Regions from separate parts of the Paenibacillus sp. SAF-068 genome, predicted to be linked through region 1. Evidence: predicted binding sites of a transcription regulator. Region 1 holds the regulator's gene; the other holds the start of a gene.
The links. The regulator Rex, encoded in region 1, represses fermentation and respiration genes when NADH is low (regulators of the CRP and FNR family bind a similar motif). The targets are predictions, from matches to a motif close to TTGTGAAATATTTCACAA.

Region 2: a site for Rex is predicted at 1,400-1,417, ahead of nirB (nitrite reductase large subunit NirB). Genes of this name have one in related genera too.

What each region holds. Positions count from the first base shown of each region.
Region 1 covers NZ_JBQCJX010000001.1:3,055,034-3,059,129, forward strand. Annotated here, with positions in the region: gene ACTHPG_RS13160 (hypothetical protein) at 1-225, opposite strand, end outside; gene ACTHPG_RS13165 (DUF5590 domain-containing protein) at 528-1,058, opposite strand; gene ACTHPG_RS13170 (amidohydrolase) at 1,098-2,402, opposite strand; gene ACTHPG_RS13175 (redox-sensing transcriptional repressor Rex) at 2,389-3,042, opposite strand; gene dinG (ATP-dependent DNA helicase DinG) at 3,258-4,096, opposite strand, start outside.
Region 2 covers NZ_JBQCJX010000002.1:430,257-434,352, reverse strand. Annotated here, with positions in the region: gene ACTHPG_RS15895 (hypothetical protein) at 4-324, shown strand; gene ACTHPG_RS15890 (metal-dependent hydrolase) at 524-1,231, opposite strand; gene nirB (nitrite reductase large subunit NirB) at 1,507-3,936, shown strand; gene nirD (nitrite reductase small subunit NirD) at 3,995-4,096, shown strand, end outside.

The sequences.
Region 1 (4,096 bases):
ATATTGAACCAGTCTGCCCAAATCAACATCCGGTTGCAGATCCAGTTTCAATTGTACATCATTGCGGTTAATAGTTAATTGAACGTCATTGACTCCATCGTACTGGGTGACCATCTTTTCAATTGGATTCTGTAAGGCCACCTGACGATACACAAACCAACCTCCGAACAACACAACGGCTGAAATGACGGCAGTTAAAGCAATAGGCAATACTTTTAGCTTCAAATGAACTACCCCTCCCAGATTTTAGCCTAACCTACTGGCTTATTTGGTGTATTACGAATATGTGCACATGGACTCCTGCGAGAAATCAACAGGATTATTTGTTTTGAATGTATCTTTGAGTACATATCTGAGTATATCACATCGTATATACAATTTCGAAGGCGAAAATATGAATAAATTATTAATTTTAACTATTTAAATCAAAACTTTTTTGCAGGCAACACAAAGAACCGGTTCAGTCGGATATCCGTCTGCCGGTTCTTTTATTTTTTTAGTTCTCCAGCGAAGTTACTCAATTTGTTCTAGCTGTTCGGGAGTGTGTATACCAAGTCGACCTGTTCTCCATTGCTAAAACGATAGAACCGATAGTGGTTATGCGTACCGTCTTTATAATACACTTGCCACACATATATTCCATTCACAACGCCAGGCATGATTCGTTTAATCTCACCGGCAGGAACTTCAGAACTGAAGCGATTGCGGATCTGCGTCTCAGACATGCCATTCTGCAGCAACTCGCTGTGTATAGCGTTTGCCCCCGTAGCAGGTTGATTGTTGGCATCGAATTTTACCCACACCATGACATCCTGGTTATCCTTGTTTTTGCCGATCAAGGTCCAGTAGATGTTGTCAGAGCCTTCTTTATCACCCCAGATATACTTGCGCAATTCATCATAGGATGTAATGCCCAGTTGTTCCTGTGCTGCCTGTATGGCGAGCGATTCTTCCTTGCGCTGGTCCTGCGTGACATACACGTAATAACGCTGAAGTCCAAACAGAATCAGAACCAGTGCAAGCAGCGAAATCCATATCCACTTCTTTTTTTTCTTCAAAAGCCGAACTTCCTTTCCCTAAGATGCTCTGACCTGCAATTATCGAGCAAGCAGACCATCAAATGCCAATTGAGACTCACGCAAAATGCGCTCTTCATCCAGCGTCAGACATTCGCCATGTTTCACCACTTGTTTCCCATCGACCCATACGTGCTCCACATCTTTGGCAGAAGCCGAGTAGATTGTATGCGAGATCAGGTCTGTATGCGGGTAGAAATGTGCCTGTTCAATATCCAGGGCGATAAAATCAGCCTTCATGCCAACCCGGAGTGCTCCGGTATTGTTCAAGAAGATGGATTTAGCACCATATGACGTTCCGAGTAGTAATGCTTCGCCTGCTGGCACAGCTGTCGGGTCACCCGACACACCTTTGTGGATCAATGCAGCCAGTCTCATTTCTTCGAACATATCCAGGTTGTTGTTGCTTGCCGGTCCGTCTGTTCCGAGTGACACGGTAACTCCTGCTTTCAGCAACGCAGGTACCCGTGCAACACCGGAGGCCAGTTTCAGGTTACTTCCCGGGTTATGGGATACTGCCACATCGTGACGGGCCAAAATCTCAATCTCTTCGTCATTCAGATGTACCGCATGTGCAACCAGAGATGGACGGGAGAAAAAGCCCAATTTCTCCAGATGTGCGACAGGACGCAATCCGTAGTCTGTGACGTTCTGTTCGACTTCACGAAGCGTTTCCGACATATGGGTATGCAGGGGAAGGTTCAGGTCGTTGGCGACCTGTACAAGCTTCTCTATGTAGTCTGGAGGGCATGTATATGGTGCATGTGGCGAGATTACGGTTGTAATGCGACCATCTGCCTGTCCATTCCACTCGCGTGCAAACGCAGCCGACTCCTCCAGCTTCCGCAATTGCTCCTCTTCCGAGCAGAGTCCGATTACTCCACGTGCCAGTGCTGCTCTAACGCCGGATTGTTCCACCACTTTGGCAACTTGATCCATGTGATCATACATATCCAGGAACGCTGTAGTTCCGCCTTTCAACATTTCAAGCACGGATAGCGAAGTTCCCCAGTATACGTCTTCTGAAGTCATTTTCGCTTCCATCGGCCACATTTTTTCCTGCAACCATACTTGCAACGCAAGATCATCTCCGTGCCCTCTAAGCAATGACATCGCTGCATGACCATGCGTATTGATCAGACCCGGCAGGAAGAACAACCCTTTTCCATCCACTTTGGTACAATTTTCGTCTCCATCCGGCAATGTCTCACCAATATGCACAATCTTGTCATTCTCGACAACCATGTATCCTTGAACCACGTTCCAGGTTGTGCCTTCATTCACGGCAAATTTGCCGTTGTGGATTACCCATCTATTTGTCGTCATCTTGCTCTTCGTCCTTTCCAGTCTCCAAGTAATAGGCCAAACTTAGCAGATCCGTTGTAAAGTCAGCATGATGAATGCGGATGTGCGGCGGTGTTTTTAGAATGGTTGGTGCAAAATTAAGGATCGCTTCGATTCCGGATTCAATCAGCTGATCGGCTACGTTTTGAGCTTCCGTATCCGGAACGGTAATAATTCCGATGCGGATGTTATCTGCTTTAACCGCTTCCGTTAATTCATTCATTGGTTTTACTTTTAAACTGTTGATCTGACTACCAATCTTCGGTCCATATGCATCGAATACTGCAACAATCTTCATGTTATCTTTCAGATATGCGTTGTAGTTGGACAAGGCTTGTCCGAGGTTACCCGCACCTACCAAAGCTACATTGATTTGCTGATCAATTTTGAGTATGTGACGAATTTTCTCGATCAAATAGGAAACATCATACCCGATCCCTTTACGACCAAAATCACCGAAATAAGCCAGGTCTTTTCGAATTTGGGCCGGATTCAGATCCAGCCGCTGTCCAAGCTCTTGAGAAGAAACAGTAGCCACCTCACGCTGATGCAACTCACTCAAATAGCGCAAGTATACAGGCAGACGTCGTACCACCGCTTCCGAAATTTTATCCGATTTCATTCTTGCTCCCCCTTACCAAGCCTACGATAAAATAATAGATGAAAAGTTGAGCATTCTGTATAAACACAGAGATAGACGTGATATTTCATACAGAATGCTCTTTGTAATTTAGGTTATAAGTTCTTACGTGCAATTGCTTATCGGATACGGAAATATCTAATAAAGTTTAACGCCAATCGATAGTGTCACGCAATGATACAGCGAATAAATAACCACTACTCCTGTTCATTAGCAGGTGCTTCTAACCACTCGGTAATTCGTGGAACCATCTGCTCCGTGAGCATATGCTCCATTTTTGGACCAGGTAATGAATATAAAAAGAATTTACCATAGTACGCTTCAATCACCCGAGTATCATAAACAATGACAATGCCTCTGTCCTTTGCTGTACGCACCAATCTGCCAAATCCTTGCTTGAAACGAATGACCGCTTGCGGCACGGACAGTTTCATGAACGGATTCTTCTTCTGTTCCTGAAGCAACTCACTCTTGGCTTCCACCAACGGATGATTCGGCGGCTGGAAAGGCAATCTCACAATAGCGAGACAGGTTAGAGCTTCTCCCGGGATATCCACACCTTCCCAGAAGCTGCTTGTGCCCAGAAGTACCGTAGCTTTGGCCTCCTGGAACCTGCGAGTCAACTTGGAGCGGCTACCACTGTCTACGCCTTGGCCCAACAATGAGATGTCGTTACCGGACAGTGCCTCCTTCAGCGGGTCATAGACCTGTCGCAGCATCTTGTATGAGGTAAACAGAACCATCATGCGTCCACGCGTGGCAATTGCGGTCTCTGCGAGTGACTGCACCAGCATATTGACAAAGTGCGCATCACCCACACTGCCCTTCACACTTGGGAAATCACGCGGAATCACCAGAAGTGCCTGATCGCGATAGTTGAACGGTGATGGCAGCATCGACGTTAAGAGGCGATTATTCTCAGAGGCTTCTTGCAAGCCAAGCTGCTCAATCATGAACTGGAATGACTTATCTACAGAGAGCGTAGCTGATGTAAGCACAACGCTTTTCTTTTTATCAAAAAATAGATCTTTAAGTT
Region 2 (4,096 bases), on a different contig from region 1:
GTTATGGCAGTGAGAAGGAATAGAAAATCGAATAAAGGTTCCAAAAAATCAAATGCCGCAAACACCCTTCTCAATGGCAACCTTAAAGGAAAAAATCTGGAACTTATTGTTGCAGCATTACTGGTAAGTGGGAAGTTAAGAGTGGATGCGGTCACGTTGTTTCGAGAAGCTACACTGGTCGTTGAACTGGTCGGGCAATATAAAACGTTACAGAATATTACACCGTCTAATCAAGACAAACTGGTGCAATTCCTGGATGAGATTGGTGGGGACATGACTTTGAATGATGTTATACGGGCTTTCCAACAGAGAATCAATTCTTAACGCCAAGAAATGAGGTTGAAGTGATGTCTGACTTTGACGGAAGTGGGTTCGCTGAGCTATTGATCATTGTCATTCTTATTGTTTTATTTGTATTCGGTTCTTCGGATATCGACAGCCTTACCGATTCGCCTTCTCAATCCTGAATTGGCATACCTGTAAACGCCAGTCCATAGTCTATTGGACTGGCGTTTTGGGATGTCTACAGAAATAACGGAGAGAATGCAATCCAGGCCAAAATAAGGGTAAGCACAATGCAGACATTCTCCACAACGGCCCCACGCTTGGTTCCTGTACTCATCAGATTCACCCGTATGCGCCACTTTAGCGGTGGTAACGGACGAATCCCCCGATTGGTTAGCGAATCGGCCAACAGGTGCATGGCATACGCCGTACCTCCCGCCACCCAAATTTCCGGTCCCTGCTGATGGGTCGTACTGTAGAGTAAACCAGCCCATATCGCCGTTCCATATAGGGTATGCGTTAATCCCCTATGAGTAAGCGTGGTACACAGCATAAGCAGGCTGCCTGCAATCAGATTCCACGGGGCAAATGCGTGACCGTAGAACACCAGGCCGAGTCCAATGGCGAACATCAACACTTTGCGAAGAGAACGCGAAGGCAGGAATGACACAAGCGCAATGAGAATCGCGAGCAACAGGTTCCATGGTTTGGCATGAACATAAAAGTACACAAATACAGCTGTTGGCAAAAGAACGGTCTGTAACAGCCTGATGAGACTGTTAGGCAAAGCTCTCGATACCAGCAGCGAATTCGGCTCATCGATGTCAGGCAATAACGAACCAATCAGGGCAACCGTAACTGCCGGTGCAGTCACCGGCATACCAGCCAACTGAAGTACAGATAGCGATACGCCTGTCCCGATCATAAGGTGGGATCTTCCCATCATGATGCAAAAACGTCCTTTCGAAGAAATAGGGAACATACATAGCCCACTTTTGATAGTACAACGAAACCAAAACAAGAACAATAGTTCGTATTTCTTATTTATATAAAATAAATATTATTTTCTGTGATGGGGCTCACACTATTAAATTTATGACTCTTCTATCTTTATTAGTGAATTAAATCACATAAATTATCGTTAACACCTTGTATAATTTCAAATATAAACCACTAAAATTGCAGGTAATGTACAGCGTCTATCCAAGGAGGCATACACACATGAACGGAAAAAAAGAGAAACTCGTTATTATTGGTAACGGTATGGCAGGAATCAGTACGGTTGAACAAATTTTAAAATTAACTTCGCGATTTGATATTACGGTTTTTGGCACAGAGCCCTATCCTAACTACAACCGCATTATGTTGTCCTATGTACTGGAAGGCAGCAAAACACTGGATGACATCGTACTGAATGATCTCCACTGGTATCAGGATTATGGTATTACACTGCACACAGGCACAACAGTTACACGAATCGATGCCGAGACGCAGGAAGTTGTAACGGAGGATGGAACTCGCTTCCCTTATGACAAAATCATTATAGCAACCGGCTCCAACTCCTTCATTCTTCCGGTACCGGGACATGACAAGCAAGGCGTAGTCGGTTTCCGTGATATCGCCGATTGTAACGTCATGCTTGACGCTGCCAAACAGTACAAAAGAGCGGCCGTTATCGGGGGCGGACTGCTGGGTCTTGAAGCTGCCAAAGGTCTGGTACAACTTGGCATGGAAGTTACCGTGGTACATCTGATGGAAGATCTGATGGAACGTCAGCTTGATCCGCAAGCTTCAGCCATGTTAAAGGCAGAATTGGAGCGTCAGGGTATCCGTTTCAAAATGGGTGCACAGACTTCCGAACTGCTGGGCGGAGAACGAGTTGAAGGTATTCGTTTTGCCGATGATTCCGTTCTGAATGTTGACTTTGTGGTCATGGCTGTAGGAATCAAACCTAATACTGCTGTAGCCCGTGAAAGCGGTATGGAAGTAAATCGGGGTATTGTTGTGGATGACTACATGCAAACTTCACTTGAGAATGTATATTCGGTCGGTGAATGTACAGAGCATCGCGGCGTATGTTACGGCCTCGTTGCCCCATTGTTCGAGCAAGGCATGATTCTGGCCAAACATATCTGCGGTGTTGAGACGGCTCCTTATGAAGGTTCTGTTGTATCCACGAAATTGAAAATTTCGGGTGTTGATGTCTTCTCAACCGGTGAATTCATTGACAGTCCGGAGCACACCGTTATCTCACATAAAGATGACTGGAAACGGACCTACAAAAAAATTCTGCTTCGCGATAATAAAATGGTCGGCGCGGTTCTCTTCGGTGACATTACGGATTCTGCCGAATTGCAAAAATTAATTAAACAACAGACCGAAATGACTGAAGAACTGTATGGTTCACTGATGGGTACAGGTTGCGGCGGTCATAAGAAAACAACCTCTGTTGAGACGATGCCGGAAGACGAAATCGTCTGCGGATGTAACGGGGTCACTAAAGGGACTATCGTTGATGTCATTACCAACCAGGGCCTGACTACTGTAGATGAAATCAAAGCCTGTACCGGTGCAACCCGCTCTTGCGGTGGATGTAAACCGGTTGTGGAACAGATTCTGCAATATGTGCTGGGAGACGGTTTCAGCAGTGGAGCCAAACAGGGAATATGCGGATGTACTTCTATGGGGCGAGATGAAATCGTAGCCGAGATCCGACAAAAAGGACTGCAAACGACCAAAGAGGTCATGAATGTATTGGGTTGGAGCCAACCTGAGGGTTGTTCCAAATGTCGCCCGGCAATCAACTATTATCTTGGCATGATTGCACCGGACACGCATGAAGATGAGAAAGAATCCCGTTTTGTTAATGAACGCATGAACGCGAATATTCAAAAGGATGGAACATATACGGTTGTACCTCGGATGTATGGCGGGGTGACTACACCAGCAGACCTCAAACGCATCGCTGACGTTTCGGTCAAATACGATGTGAAAGCTGTCAAGGTTACCGGCGGTCAGCGTCTCGACTTGATTGGTGTCAAAAAAGAAGATCTGACTAAAGTATGGGCGGAACTGGATATGCCATCAGGTTACGCATACGCCAAATCGCTGCGTACGGTTAAAACATGTGTCGGCTCCCAGTTCTGCCGGTTCGGTACACAGGATTCCATGGCAATGGGTGCTCGCATTGAACGTAAATTCGAACGTCTGGATCTGCCAGCCAAGTTCAAATACGCTGTAAACGGCTGTCCACGGAACTGTGCAGAGGCCTGTACCAAAGATATCGGTATCGTTGGTAACGACGGCGGCTGGGAAATCTTTATCGGTGGTAATGGCGGTATTAAAGCAAGACTGGCTGATTCCCTGTGCAAAGTGAAAACGGACGAAGAACTGATCGAACTGTGCGGAGCCATCATGCAATATTACCGCGAGACAGGTAACTATCTGGAACGGACTTCCGAATGGGTAGAACGCATGGGCCTGGAGCATATTCGCTCGGTTGTTGTCGATAATCTCGAAGAACGTAAAGCATTGATGGAGCGGATTGAATTCGCACTTGAACATGTCGAAGAACCTTGGCAAAAAGCGATTCGCAATGAGGAAGGCCAAAGCAAAATGTTTCACGGCATCGAAGTGTCGGCTCGTCCATAAGCAAGCCCGCATGATCAACACTGGCGGAACGTTAAATAGATAAAAGGAGTGGTTTAAGATGACGACAAAACAATCAGGCACCTACTTTCCTGCCGGAGGAGTTGAAGAATTCCTGCCACGAATCGGAAGAGTAGTTGAGATTCAGAATCACCAGCTTGCA